2 regions of the Pseudoalteromonas sp. RWi3 genome follow, and region 1 is predicted to be linked to the other one. Evidence: predicted binding sites of a transcription regulator. Region 1 holds the regulator's gene; the other holds the start of a gene.
The links. Region 1 encodes sigma-54, which starts transcription at its own class of promoters, with help from an activator protein. Its sites were predicted from a motif close to GTTGGCACGNNNNTNGNNT; they were not measured.

Region 1 (7,695 bases):
AAAATCCACATAGGAGTCAGTGGGCAGGAGGTTTAGGATATATCAATGGATGATGCAGTGTTTTCACATGGATAATAAGGAGATAACTAGGATGGTATCTAACAAATCATAAGTGCATGCTTATATTATTGAGAGCATGCACTTATGAGAACTTCTTATTATGCCTCTGTAAGACTTCGTAGAACCTAGAACCTAGAACCTAGAACCTAGAACCTAGAACCTAAATAAGTAGCCAAGTCGCAGTGCCTAAAAAGGCGAAAATACCTACGATATCGGTAACTGTAGTCAATACCACACTGCCTGCAAGTGCAGGATCTATTTTCATTTTTTTCAGTAGTAATGGAATGCTTGCTCCCGCAATACCTGCCGCTACTAAATTCATAAACATAGCAAATGCTAATACGCCACCAAGCTTGAAGTCCCACTGCCACAGTGCAACAACACCGGCAATTAATATAGACCATACCATGCCATTAATAGCACCGATTGCTAGCTCTTTTAATAGCAAGAATCTTTGGTTTGTCTGATTTATATGTCCTACAGCAATACCACGAATCACCAGTGTTAATGTTTGGCTACCCGCAACTCCACCCATTGAAGGCACAATACCGTTAAGTACTGCGAGAATCGGTAATATGGCTAAGGTGTTTTCAAAAAAGCTAGCCACAATCGCAGCCAACAATGCTGTTAGTAAATTCACACCAAGCCAAATTGAACGCTTTTTAGAGCTTTTTAGTACGGGAGCAAAGGTATCCTCTTCGTCATCAAGACCCGCCATACTTAGAAGGCTGTGTTCAGCATCTTCACGAATTACATCAACAATATCATCGATTGTAATACGTCCCAACAAGTGGTCGTTATCGTCAACAACAGGTGCCGAAATCCAGTTGTGCCTTTCAAATAGTTGGGCAACTTCACTTTCATCCATGGCGATTGAAATAGATTCGCAATCTTCGTCCATTAAATCACGAATTATTTTATCAGGTGGATTGGTAAGCAAAGTTGTAAGTGACATAGCCCCTAAAAAGCAATTATGTTTATCAACGACGTATAAGTCATCGGTGCCTTCAGGTAGTTCGCCACGTAAACGTAAGTAACGTAATACTACATCGATAGTAACATCGGGGCGGATGGCTACCGTATCGGTATTCATTAGTGCGCCGGCAGAACGCTCTTGATAGGACAGGGCTTGGGTCGCCCGCTCTCTATCTTGGCTATCCATAGCGCCAACAACGTCTTGATAGACGGTCTCTGGTAAGCTACGTAATACTTCCCCTAAATCATCATGGCTCATGTCCTCTGTCGCCGCAGCAATATGCTCAGGCTCCATTTGGGCTATGATCCCAAGGCGTACGTCTTCAGAAAGTTCTTCTAAAACATCACCTCTGACATCTGGATCAACAAGTTGCCATAGTAGAGTTCTTATTTTATGAGGGGAAGATTCAAGGAGAAGAGCTGTATCACACGGCGCTGTTTTTGCCAGCATGCGCCTAACTTGAACAAATTGACCACTATTAAGTGACTTAGTCACTTGTTTTAGTTGTTGTAGTGGGTAATCTTGTTCAAAAGCTTCTGGCATTAGTGTCCTTATATCATGTGTATTTCTGAGGGTAGGTCAAAAACTAATAATATATTACAGTTCTTATATGCATAGTTAGTTTAACGCACTTTTAAGTGACAGACCACGCACTATTCATGCTCGTGAAAGCGTTGCTCTATCAGTTCGCCAATAGAGTTAAGGGCCGGCTCTGCATCAGGCCCTTCACACACAACTTTTACTTCTTTACCTTGGCTGCTTTCAAGTAACATTAAAGCCAACACACTGTCACCTGCTGCTTGCTTATCATCTTGGAAAAGAGTGATAGTTGCATCAAATTTAACGGCGAGTTGAGCTAATACCGTTGCAGCCCTTGCGTGCAAACCTAATTTATTTCTAATTAAAAAAGTACCTTCTGAACGCATATACAACAGGCCTATTTAAAATCAATCTTGCTCACGATGGCGAATTTTTACATTGTTATGGCTCATTGCAAAGCTTTCACCTATGGTTTGCGCTAAATATACCGAGCGGTGTTGCCCTCCGGTACAACCTATAGCAATAGTCAAATAGCTACGGTTGTTTCGCTCTAAATGCGGTAACCAAGTTTGTACAAACGTTTGAATTTGCCAAGTAAATTTTTGCACTATGCTGTGGCTTGCTAAGTAATCTTTTACAGGCTGGTCTAAACCTGTGAGGGGCTTTAACTCCGGTTCCCAATGTGGGTTAGGTAAAAAGCGTGCATCAAAAACATAATCAGCTTGTTTAGGTATGCCGTGTTTAAAGCCAAAAGATTCAAATGTTATGATCAGTGTTTTATCTTTTTTACCTAAAATCTTTTCTCTGATCGACTCGGCCAGCTGATGCACACTGAGCTCAGTGGTATCTAAGATAAAGTCAGCGCGAGTTATTAGTACATCAAGTAATATTTTTTCTTGTTTAATGGCCAAATCAAGCGGCAAACTATCGATAGAAAGAGGGTGTAATCGACGAGTTTCAGAAAAGCGTTTGATAAGTGTTTGATCATCACTATCGAGATAAAACAAAGTTGGATTTGCAAAGCCAGGCAAATACTCAAGGATGTCGTTGAACTCTTCTTGTTCTTTGGGTAAATTACGCACATCAATACTGACTGCAATCTTATCGTAATTCTCTGACACACTTCGAACTAAAGAAGGGAGTAAATTGACCGGAATATTATCAACACAGTAATAGCCAAGATCTTCTAGTACGCGAAGCGCGACGGATTTACCTGAACCAGACCGCCCACTGATAATAATCAATTCCATGTAACCTCTCCTTCACTTTCTTATGAATGCTCAACAATAACTTGATACAAATCCTGATCTGTTTTTGCGCTACGTAGTTGTTTACAAAACTCTTTATCGTTAAGTTTATCAGCAATTGTTGCTAACGTCTTCAAATGAAGTTGGCAATCTCCATCAGGTACGATCAGTGCTACAAAAATATCGACAGGACGATTATCAATTGCATCAAAGTTAATGGGGGTTTCACTCACTAAGATTAATGCTAGAGGAGATTGTGCGCCACTCATGCGACCATGTGGTATAGCAATACCTCGACCTATGCCTGTGCTACCAAGCTTTTCCCGATTTAATAATGCGTTAAGGATCTCTTGCTGTGTGAGGTGAGGAAGCTTTTCATGAGCCAATTGGCTAATAAATTCTAGAATTCGTTTTTTGCTATTAAAAAGGACCGCAGCTTTACTGCAGTCCTCAGAAGTAAGTGAACTTAATTTCATAGTATTAGTGTCGAGCGTGCTTCTCTTTGTGTTTTATTACTTGGCGGTCTAATTTATCAATCAGTCCGTCAATCGCAGCATACATATCTTGATGTTCAGTTGAAGCAAATAAATCAGCACCGCTAACATGTATTGTGGCTTCTGCTTTTTGACTTAATTTTTCTACGTCAAGAATCACATGTACATTATTAATACTATCAAAGTGCCTTTCAAGCTTCGCAAACTTATTGTGTACATAGTCTCTAAGTGAATCGGTAATTTCTACGTGGCGACCAGTTAAGTTAATTTGCATAAGCATTTTCCTTCTTTGTTTTTTACGCCTTAAATCAAACTCTTTCTTTGATTTGACGGTGGAATAGCTAGAGACTCACGATATTTTGCAATTGTGCGTCTAGCTACTTTGATACCTTGCTCAGCCAATATATCTGCAATTTTACTATCACTCAATGGTTTCGCTGAGTTTTCTGCGCTAATAAGCTTTTTGATCAATGCACGGATAGCTGTAGAAGAGCATTCCCCGCCATTTTCGGTGCTTACGTGACTAGAGAAAAAGTACTTCAACTCAAAAATACCACGTGGTGTATGCATATACTTTTGAGTTGTTACGCGTGAGATAGTTGACTCATGCATCTCGACCATTTCTGCTACATCATTTAGTACCATCGGGCGCATAGCTTCGGGGCCGTGTTCAAAAAAACCTTGCTGCTGTTTCACTATACAATTAGTTACTTTGAGTAATGTTTCATTACGGCTTTCTAAGCTTTTAATAAACCATTTTGCTTCTTGCAGATGCGAACGAATAAACTGACTGTCACTGCTCGATTTTACTGAGCGAGACATGGCGGCATACTGGCTGTTCACTCTAATTTTAGGCATGCTTTCTGGATTTAATTCCACCATCCAGCGCCCTTTAACTTTTTTCACTGAAACATCAGGGATAACATACTCAGACTCTTCGCGCACAATAGTATCTGCGGGCTTAGGGTTCAAGCTGTGTATCAGTGTCATGACTTCTTTTAGCTCATCTTCTTTAAGCTTAGTCTTTTTCATCAAAGTGCGATAGTCACGACTTGCTAAAAGATCGATATGCTCGGTTAAAATCATTTTAGTCTCTGCAAGCCATGGCGTTGCAGGGTCGAATTGATTCAGTTGTATACATAAACACTCTTGTAAGCTGCGTGCGGCAATCCCTATTGGATCAAACAATTGGATGCGTTTTAAAACAGCTTGAACTTCATCAAGTTCTATTTCTTCTTCGTTATTATCTTTGTTTAAACTTTCAACAATGTCTTCGCAGCTCAATGTTAAAATACCCGATTCATCAATCGCTTCAACAATAGCAATGGCTATGGCTTCATCGGTCGGGCTAAATGGCGTTAATTGTAGCTGCCACATAATGTATTCATGCAGCGTTTCAGTGGAAGCACCTTGGTAAATAGACTCATCTTCAGGCATTGGTCCTGATGAGCTAGAAGGCGCAGCGCTCATGTACTCATCCCATGTTACATCCATGGCCATTTCGTCGCTGACAGTTTCTTTACTGAGTGCTTCACTACTTTCTTGTTCGTATTCACTTGGTGTTTCATCAGCAGATGCACTGACTGTTACTTCATCAGTGTCTTGTTTTTGCTCATTTTTGCCTGCAGTTTCATCACTAAATTCATGCTCCTCAACTTCTAGTAAAGGATTACTGTCGAGTGCTTCCTGAATTTCTTGTTGTAGATCCAATGTACTGAGTTGCAACAAACGAATAGCTTGTTGTAACTGAGGTGTCATTGTCAATTGCTGGCCCATGCGCAGCTGGAGTGATTGCCTCATTTATCTTTAACAATCCTTTTATTATGTAATCAGAATTAAGTTTAGCAGATAGTTAGCTGAACGTTGGTTTATAGCCTAAATTGCTCACCCAGATAAACATCGCGTACTGTTTGGTCGGCAAGCACATGTTCAGGAGTGCCTGAAGCAATTAGCTCACCATGAGAAACAATGTAGGCTTTTTCACAAACATCAAGGGTTTCTCGTACATTATGATCTGTAATCAACACCCCGATGCCTCGGTTTTTAAGGTGTTCAATTATTTTCTTTATATCTAACACTGAAATTGGATCAACACCAGCAAAAGGCTCATCTAATAAAATAAATTTAGGGTTTGCGGCTAATGCGCGTGCAATTTCAACTCGGCGGCGTTCACCACCTGATAACGCCATACCTTGGCTATCGCGAATGTGTTGTATGCTAAATTCATCCAGCAGGCCATCCAGAGCTTGTTCTCGGCCTTGCTTATTTAAATCGTTTCGTGTTTCTAATATCGCCATCAAGTTTTGATAAACCGTTAATTTACGAAAAATAGATGACTCTTGCGGTAAATAACCAATACCTAATCGTGCACGGCTATGCATAGGCAGTAATGTAATGTCGTTATCATCAATGCTTATTTTGCCTTTGTCGCTCGGTACTAAACCAACAATCATATAAAAAGTGGTCGTTTTACCTGCACCATTTGGGCCTAGTAAACCGACAATGCTTCCTGCACTTACTTCTAAACCCACACTCTTTACAACTTGGCGGCCTTTATAGCTTTTAGCTAAAAATTCAGCTTTTAACGTACTCATGGCTGACCTTTTGACTTTGCTTTTTTATTTTCGATGGGCACTAAAATAGTATGTACGCGGTCATCTGAGTTTTCATCTTTTTGCGCACTAATTAGTTGCTGCTCCATGTCGTAAGAGATGCTTTTAGCATTGATCTTTTGACCTGCTTGAGTAACCTGGGCATCACCAATTAGGGTTAAGTAACGTTCAGCTACATCGTAACGAACTTCGTTTGCGCTGGCACTCATGATTGAACCGTCATCTTGTTTTTCTTCGAAATAAGCTGGACTGCCTGTTGCAATAAGCAGTTGCTTATTCTCACCTAACTTGTCGCGTTTATGTACTTCTAAGCGGTCAGCAGTAATGCGCCGTGCGCCATGGATTATTTCTACGTTCGATTCAAAAATACCGACATTAGATTTTAGCTGTGCTTGCTGTTTATCGGCACTTATTGATACTTGGTTTGCAGCGGGAAGTTCACTTTGCGCAACACTTGAGTAAGCAATGAATAGGCTTGGAATTACAAGCATTTGGGCAAGTTTATTGGTCATAATATATGGTTCGCGTATGGTTAATTAATTCAATTACTTCGGCTTTTAAATCGGCTTTTAGTCCACGCCCAGTAATTTTTAAATCAGGCCCGACTAACTCTACAGGTTGTTCTGAACTCATGGTTTGTAGCTCAATATCAACCTGGATGTTATCGGCATTAATATGATCTATCATGGCATTTTCTGTAAGGTTAATTGCCGTCACATTGCCTTCTAAAATCAGCTGGTTATTTTCATATAATGTGGCCTCAGCTGCATTAATCTGCCACATTTGCTCTTGATTATATAAAGTAAAAATAGGCTCTTCAAAGTAAGTAAACCCTAACTGCTGATATAGTTCCATTTTTGCAGCAGTTACTTTGTGGCTTATTTTTCCTTGCTCGTCAAAGGCTGTTTGTTTTAATGCGACAGCTGTGTAATCAGGTTTTGCAATAATATCCTCTTCAACGAGCTGCTGTGTGTTAGATTGGTTAAAGTATGGATACCAAAGCCAAACCATACAGCCTATAAATAGTACGCTTAAAATTAAACGCGCACTATTCATGAGCTAGTCCCTGTACTCGTCAGCGGTAGGCCATTTTCAAGCATCAGTAAATCAGTAAGCTCTCTGACCGCACCAAACCCACCCGGTAGCATGGTTGTGTAATGTGCTATTCGTTTTATCAACGGGTGAGCGTCATTAACCGCTACAGCAAAACCAACTTGTTCCATTACAGGTAAATCAGGGCCATCATCACCAATGTAAGCAATTTCATCATCAGTTAAAGCCAATGTATCTTTTAACTCTTGATAGGCTTGTAATTTATTCTCTTGGCCTTGATAAATATGCTTAACAGTTAGACTAGTCATTCGCTGCTGAACAATGTGTGAATGACGCCCTGTAATCACTGCCACTTCAATACCACTTTTTATTAAAGCTTTAATACCAAAGCCGTCTTTAGTGTTAAAGGCTTTTAATTCTTCGCCTTGGTTACCAAGGTAAATTCGGCCATCAGAAAAAACACCATCAATATCGCAGATTAGTAGCTTTACTTTTTTAGCGCGGGTCTGGGTATCTTTACTTAGTGGTTGATATAAATCAGCAAACTGCATTTATAAAACTCCTGCTTTTAGCAAGTCTTGCATATTAAGTGCACCAATAGGGTGTTGGTTATCATCAATAACAATAAGGCCATTTATTCGTTTACGTTCCATGATGTTTAGCGCTTCAGCGGCAAGCATATCGGCTGTCGCTGTGGTACATGAACGCGTCAT
Region 2 (7,695 bases), on a different contig from region 1:
CCAGGCTGCTTTGCTTGAAACTCAGCAACAGACATTGCTATAGAATAGGGTTCTTGACCAGAAGAACTCGCAGCAGACCATATTTTAAGCGGACGCCTAAGCTCTTTGTGCTCTGGAAACAATTTGCTTTGTAATAAATCAAATGGATACTGATCTCTAAACCACAGCGTTTCATTTGTGGTCATCGCATCAACCACGGCAGCTCTAAGCTGACGCTCATGAGGACTAAGTGTTTTACTCACAAGCTCAGAAAGAGACTCAACCTTAAAGCGCACCATTAAAGGTGCCAGCCTGCTTTTAACTAAATAAAGCTTATTATCACCTAAAACAATACCGCACTGCTGTTCTAAAAACGTGCGAAACTGATCATATTCGCCCTGCTGTAAATGCTTATTTTCCAAAGTAACACCACCTGTTCGAATTAGTCACAATGAACCCACTTTTTCACCGCAGTTGCTAATTCATCTGGATTGAACTTAGCAATAAAGTCATCGGCACCTACTTTTTCAATCATCGCCTGATTAAAAACACCACTCAAAGATGTATGAAGAATAACATGTAAAGGCGCAAGCTTTGGATCAGCCTTAATCTCTGCGGTTAAGGTGTAACCATCCATTTCAGGCATCTCAACATCAGAAATCAACAAACCAACACGTTCAGTAATATCATTTTTGCAATCAAGTTTAGCAATTTCTTTTAATCGAATAAGCGCTTCTTTACCATTTTTAGCTAGCTCTGTTTGAACACCTAACGGCTCAAGTGCACGCTTAACTTGATTACGCGCCACCGCAGAATCATCTGCGATAAACACAATACGTTCACCTAAGTCTTTTTGAATTTCGCCATCGTTAGCAATGTCTGCACTAACTTCTGTGTTAACCGGGCAAATTTCGTTTAAGATTTTTTCTACATCAAGAATTTCAACAAGTTCGTTTTCAATTTCAGTAACCGCTGTTAAATATGAATACCGACCAGCACCAGATGGCGGTGGCATAATTTTTTCCCAATTCATATTCACAATACGCTCAACGCCACCGACTAAAAAGCCCTGCACGGAGCGGTTATATTCAGCGATGATAATAAAACTGTCTTTAATATTTTCAATTGCAGGGCCGCCCACTGCCATTGATAAGTCAATTACCGAAATAGTTTGTCCACGAATATGCGCAACGCCTCGAATATACGAATTTGATTTAGGCATATTTGTTAAAGGAGGGCATTGCAGTACTTCTCTCACTTTAAACACGTTAATACCAAAGCGCTGCCGCCCTTTTAATTTGAATAATAATAATTCAAGACGGTTTTGCCCAACCAGCTGAGTTCGCTGGTTTACTGAGTCTAAAATGCCTGCCATTTCAATCTCCTAAAGAAAGCTTTTAATAAGCGGAACAATAATTGCTTTCTTCTAATAAAGCTACATAACATTGCGGGAGCGTCTAAAATTTGACGCTAAATATTTATACCCTGTTTTCAACAATAAGCATAGTCGAAACATTATGAGTTTGTTAAATAAAAGCCGAAGATACAATGTTTTTTATTTTCTTGCCAGCTTATGCGTGGTTTCACCTGCGTATGGGCAAATGTATAGCAAAGAAAAACTACAAACGTTAGCAGCTTCATACATTAAGCAGCAGCTTCCTGCAAAAAGTGATGAGTATACTCAAATAACTACACTTGAGTTAGACAGCCGTATTGCTGATAGGTACTGCGAAAACGCATTGCAATTAAATACTCCATCAGAGCCCCCATTTAATAGACAAGTTACTGTGCAGCTTAGCTGTGAAGATGTACAAGGTTGGAGCCAATACGTACATGTTAGAATAGTTGAATTGGCCCCCATGGTTGTTGCATCAGAGCACTTATCACGAGGTGAGGTCATTCAGGCGCACCACCTCAGTATAGAGATGAAGCCAAAACATTTTGTCAGAGTACAGCATGTACAAGACACACAGCACCTTATTGGCAGCCGCAGCAAAAGAAATATTCGCAGTGGTTTACCGATTGTTTTAAGCCAATTATGCATGGTGTGTAAAGGCGATAACGTCAGTATTGTTGCGACAATACGCGGTTTAAAAATAAAAACTTCCGGTTTAGCGCTCGAAGATGGTACATTAGGTGAGCAGGTAAGAGTTAAAAATGCGAAATCAGGGAAAGTTTTAAATGCCCGTGTCGACGGTGTTGAGTCTGTGCAGGTTAATATTTAAATTTTCAAATTTATGCTAAAGTATTAAACATAGATGCCGATAAATAGGCATGTGTTGGATTCTGTATAGGTTATAATCATGGTAAGCCAAGTAAATAAAGGTCAGCAACAGGCTAATGTGCTGGCTAACACTAAACAGCAAAAGGTTGATTTGCAAAACAATAATGCAAATACAGCTCAAACAACTGCGCCTAAGGCAACCGCAGACTCGGTTAGCTTAACGCCACAAGCTCAACAATTGAAATCACTCCAAGACAAAGCACAGCAATCTTCTGGTTTTGATAGCAATAAAGTTGCAGAGCTTAAAAAAGCGATCAGTGAAGGTAAATACCAAATTGATGCTGAAAAGTTAGCTAAGAATATTGCAGCGTTCGAGTTTGATGTATATGGCTGATCACAACAGTCTAATTGCATCAAAACTCACCATGCAGTTAAATTGCTTAGTGTCACTCATTGAAGTGCTTGACGATGAACTTACGGCAATTGCATCACGTCGTGGTAATGGCCTTAAAGACATTGCAAAGCAAAAGTTATCCTTTTTAAATACAATCCAGACTCTTGATAAAGAACTCAGTACGCTACTTAATTCAAATGATACTAAGTCAGATGAGGTAGAAGAACTAATCAGTTCTGTTCGCTCGCACCTAGAAACCTGTAAAAAGAAGAATGACATTAATGCCCATGCAGCTCATCAAGCGCAACTAAGCGTTAAGCAACTCAAGGATATATTAATTGGTGCTCCAACATCGATGACTTATGACCAAGGTGGTAGTGTTGTTCATGGCAGTAGTACGTTAGTTCACAACCTAAAAGCTTAAACCTCAGCGCTCACATTGAGCACGTTAACCCCCCTGTTAGCACTTTAGTTATTTACCGGATTTTTAATTTGCTTAATAGTAAGTCACTTTTTTTACTTCTCGTGGTTTGATCTCACCAATATATAAATCGTGTACGCGTTTCATATCCAGTCTCAGCTCAGTAGCATAACTGTCGCCAACTGGGTAACTTTTAATAACTTGCGCACCTTTGATAATGCCTTGGACTTGGCTTTGTAATTGATCGTTTTGCGCGATGCTACCCTTTACAGTCGTTCCTGCGGTAATCTTTTGCCCATACACTTGCTCAGCAAGCTCACGGTATGCTTCGAGTTTAGATGCTTTTAATGCCATTAATGAGCGCTGTGTATCATTGTCTCCAGGTTGAGCACTTATAGGCGCATAACCAATAGCCTTTAATACAGGGTAGCTATCAGGCTCAACGTATTTATACTGAATATGTTTATCAAAAACGCTACTACAACCAGCTAAGCTCACTGTTGCTATAAAAAAGAGTGTTGTACGCATAAGACCCACATTAAACTACAAAAATAATGACTTCTTTCAATGCATGATTAGTGCCATGATATATTCACACCTTGTAACTATTGGTATATTCCTTGCGTATGTAAGTTAATTAAAAAATACATTAGCGTGGAATCTAGCGATGAACAAACTTTTAAACTGTGCCCTTAGTGCGGCTACATGGCTTACCTTATGTGTAAGCTCAGCGTCCTATGCACAATGGTTTGAGTCTACAGGCCATGCAAACATTCAAAATGATGACATTTCACGAGCTAAGTCAGTTGCAATAAAAGATGCGATAACCCAAGCGTTGGTTTTTTCGGGAGCACGCGTAACCTCTATGCAAACCTTAGTCGATGGCGTTCTCACCCAAGACCAGTTAAAAATAAACAGCCATGGTGAAATTCAAAAAATTGAAATGATCAGTGAAGACCGCCGCGGCGACCAATTTGCAGTCACCCTTCGCTTAGACATATTCCCACAACAAGAACAGTGCCCAGCAAGCAGTTTTAATAAGTTTGTAGCCATCACCCAAACGCAACTTAAGCATCGTGAACAAGCCAAACTTGGTCAAATTTTTGACATTAGCAAAGCAAGCAGCGAAAACTTATATAAAACACTGAGTAACTCCCCTATTAGTACACGCCCAACTGCGTATTTTAACTTTCCAATTCGCGTTGGTGAGTTTTTTACACAACAATACGATTACAGCAATGCTTTACTTGAAGAGATTGCCACACGCAGCAACTCGCAATACGTATTACTAAGCCAGCTTGTAGATATATCGAATAGTGAAAAACTCAATAACGATTATGCCTTCTGGCAAGATGAAAGTTACCAACGCGCTTACAATATCGACTTTGTATTATTTGATGGCACCACATACGAACGCCTATGGCAAAAAAGCTATCGCGGAAAAGGTATTTGGCCATTTGAAAAAACAGACCGTATCGATGTATACAGCGAAAACTTTTGGGGATCTGACTACGGACAAACCATAACGGACATAAACCAAACACTCAGCTACGATTTACAAGCTGCCATGGCCTGCCTTGAGACCCAAGGCAAAATTCTACATATTGAAAACGATAAATTGGTTATTAATTTAGGCAAAGCACACGGAATAGAAAAGGGCCAAATACTAAACGTTGCGCACCACAATTACTTAACGGATGCCGCGGGTAATAAAATGCCAAACATGATCACCACACTCAATCAGGTTCAAATTCAGCAGGTTTACCAACAAAGCGCTATTGCACAAAGTATTGATAAACAACCACTGCCTAATATTCAAATAAATGACGTAGTAGAATTGGCTAATCTAGCGCTTTAGTTAGTTGCTGGCACAAACCAGGGTGTTCGCTTAGCCATTTAGCTAATAGTTCAACACCAGCCAAGTGCGGGTAGTGCTTACGTGATGCCATAACAACCGAACGTTGTTGAGTCGGAAATATGGGTAAGTAAATAATGCCTGTGCGCTCAACACATGCAAGCTTTGGCACAAACGTTACACCGTCATCCATCGCCACTAATGCCAGCAATGTTTCTAAACTATTGCCTTGATACTCACTAGAAACATCAACCCCAGCTGCAAAGCAAAATTGTTGCGCCTGATCTTTAAAGCAGTGCCCATCACTAAGCATTAATAAGTTACATGCTTTTAACTCATCCAATGCTATTTTACCGCGATTAGCCAACTTGTTTTGCAATGACAAAGCCACTAAAAAATCTTCTTTATATAAATTAACCGTATGATAAAGCTTAAGTTCAGGCACATCTGCTAATATCGCAATATCAACTTCACCACTATCAAGCGCGGCTAAGATAGTGTGAGTTTGCATTTCAACAAAAGTAAACTGGCTCTGGGTAAATGCTTCTTTCATTGAGGTAAGTAACGTGGGTAATAAATAAGGGGCAATAGTTGGGATTATCCCTATTTTTACCCTACCTTGTAATGGCGTATCAGATGTTGCCGCCTGCTCTTTTAAAATTTTAGCCTGCTCTAGCACTAACTCAACTTGTGGCAACAAACGTTCACCGTGAGTAGTTAGGGTAACTTGCTTGGTAGAACGGTCAAATAAGGTTACGCCAAGCTCTTGTTCTAGTTTTTTGATTTGCCCGCTTAACGTAGGCTGGCTAACAAAACATGCATCAGCCGCTTTACGAAAATGTTTAAAGTGAGCAACCGCTTTAACATATTCAAGATCTTTTAAATTCATAACACGCCTTAATGATAGTTAATACCTATCATATTAATACAAACAAACGATTGGAGCTATTGTAACTTTCACGACATAATGGCTATCAACAAATCAAGAGGAACTAAAAACATGTTAAACAATATTGAAGGTCAAACAATTCCACAAGTTACATTCGCAACTCGCGTAAACGATGAATGGAAATCAGTTACATCAGACGACGTTTTTAAAGGTAAAACTGTCGTTGTGTTTTCACTACCAGGTGCATTCACACCAACGTGTTCATCAACTCACTTACCACGCTATAACGAGCTTGCGGGTGTACTAAAGCAAAACGGCGTTGATGACATAGTATGTGTATCAGTAAACGACACCTTTGTAATGAACGCATGGGCTCAAAACCAAGAAGCACAAAACATTACCTTACTACCAGATGGTAACGGTGAATTTACTGACGGCATGGGCATGTTAGTAGACAAAAATGACCTAGGTTTTGGCAAACGTAGCTGGCGCTATTCGATGCTGGTTAAAGACGGCGTGATTGACAAAATGTTCATCGAGCCAGACTTACCAGGCGACCCGTTTGAAGTATCAGACGCTGACACCATGCTTGATTACATCAATCCTGAGCAAGTAAAACCAGAAGCGGTAAGCATATTTACTAAACCAGGTTGCCCGTTCTGCACAAAAGCAAAGGCATTACTTGAAGAAAAAGGCCTAGTATTTGAAGAAATCACTATGGGTGCAGGTGCATCACTAACAAGCCTTAAAGCTATTTCAGGCCGCGAGACCGTACCACAAGTATTTATCGGCGGAAAACACATTGGTGGCTCTGACGATTTAGAAAAATACTTTGCTTAATTAAGTAATCCTTTAAGCACATAATTAGGGGCATTCATGCCCCTACTTTCACCCTTTGACGTACCTATTTTATTAACTTATTTTGAAAGCCAGTTTTTTAATAAAATTGGTATTGAGGACATCACCATGAAAGAACTAAATACAGATGTTGTTGTAATTGGTGCTGGTACAGCAGGCTTAAGCGCATACCGTAACGCAAAACAACACACGCCTAACGTACTAATGATTGAAGCAGGCCAATATGGCACAACGTGTGCCCGTGTAGGTTGTATGCCTAGTAAACTATTAATTGCTGCAGCTGAGGCTGCTCACTCAATCGAAACCGCACCCGCTTTTGGTGTACACAGCTCAAAACCTACAATCAACGGCGTTGAGGTCATGGCACGCGTACGTAATGAACGTGACCGTTTTGTTGGCTTTGTTGTTGAGGCCGTCGATGACATCCCCAGTGAAGATAAAATTCGTGGCTACGCAAAGTTTTTGGATACCAACCGCGTTCAAATTGACGACCACACAATAATCACCGCTAAGCGTTTTGTTATTGCTACAGGTTCGCGCCCTGCATACCCAGGCGTCTTTAATAACTTTGGCGACAGGCTCATCATCAACGACGACGTATTTGATTGGCAAGACTTACCAGAATCCGTTGCCGTGTTCGGCCCTGGTGTTATTGGCCTTGAAATAGGCCAAGCATTACATCGCTTAGGCGTTAAGGTAAAACTATTTGGTGTAGGCGGCGCTATAGGCCCCATTACCGACCCTGTTATCAAAGATTATGCTAATACTGTATTTGCTGAAGAGTTCTTTGTTGATACCGACTCAAACGTATCTGACATGAAAAAAGTGGGCGATAAAGCACAGCTTACCTTTGAAGATAAAAACGGTCAAAAGCACACGGAACAATTTGATTATGTACTAGCCGCCACAGGCCGCATACCAAACACTGACAAGCTCGGACTTGAAAACACTGGGATTGAGCTTGATGAACGCGGCGTGCCTGTTGCTCACAAGTACACCATGCAATGTGGCGATTCAAACATATTTATTGCCGGGGACGCCAGTAACATGATCCCACTTTTACACGAGGCAAGCG

Region 2: ACFI4Z_RS03605 (LPP20 family lipoprotein) is a predicted target of sigma-54. The motif match lies at 3,586-3,604, and genes of this name have one in related genera.

What each region holds. Positions count from the first base shown of each region.
Region 1 covers NZ_JBHNYL010000011.1:37,812-45,506, reverse strand. The annotation lists gene mgtE (magnesium transporter) at 221-1,579, opposite strand; gene ACFI4Z_RS14005 (HPr family phosphocarrier protein) at 1,690-1,962, opposite strand; gene rapZ (RNase adapter RapZ) at 1,984-2,826, opposite strand; gene ptsN (PTS IIA-like nitrogen regulatory protein PtsN) at 2,847-3,299, opposite strand; gene hpf (ribosome hibernation promoting factor) at 3,304-3,591, opposite strand; gene ACFI4Z_RS13985 (RNA polymerase factor sigma-54) at 3,621-5,117, opposite strand; gene lptB (LPS export ABC transporter ATP-binding protein) at 5,186-5,911, opposite strand; gene lptA (lipopolysaccharide transport periplasmic protein LptA) at 5,908-6,441, opposite strand; gene lptC (LPS export ABC transporter periplasmic protein LptC) at 6,431-6,985, opposite strand; gene kdsC (3-deoxy-manno-octulosonate-8-phosphatase KdsC) at 6,982-7,533, opposite strand; gene ACFI4Z_RS13960 (KpsF/GutQ family sugar-phosphate isomerase) at 7,534-7,695, opposite strand, start outside.
Region 2 covers NZ_JBHNYL010000001.1:825,336-833,030, forward strand. The annotation lists gene ACFI4Z_RS03580 (CheR family methyltransferase) at 1-401, opposite strand, end outside; gene ACFI4Z_RS03585 (chemotaxis protein CheV) at 422-1,354, opposite strand; gene flgA (flagellar basal body P-ring formation chaperone FlgA) at 1,497-2,204, shown strand; gene flgM (flagellar biosynthesis anti-sigma factor FlgM) at 2,283-2,597, shown strand; gene flgN (flagellar export chaperone FlgN) at 2,590-3,021, shown strand; gene ACFI4Z_RS03605 (LPP20 family lipoprotein) at 3,094-3,546, opposite strand; gene ACFI4Z_RS03610 (flagellar assembly protein T N-terminal domain-containing protein) at 3,686-4,876, shown strand; gene ACFI4Z_RS03615 (LysR substrate-binding domain-containing protein) at 4,860-5,762, opposite strand; gene ACFI4Z_RS03620 (glutathione peroxidase) at 5,874-6,602, shown strand; gene ACFI4Z_RS03625 (dihydrolipoyl dehydrogenase) at 6,729-7,695, shown strand, end outside.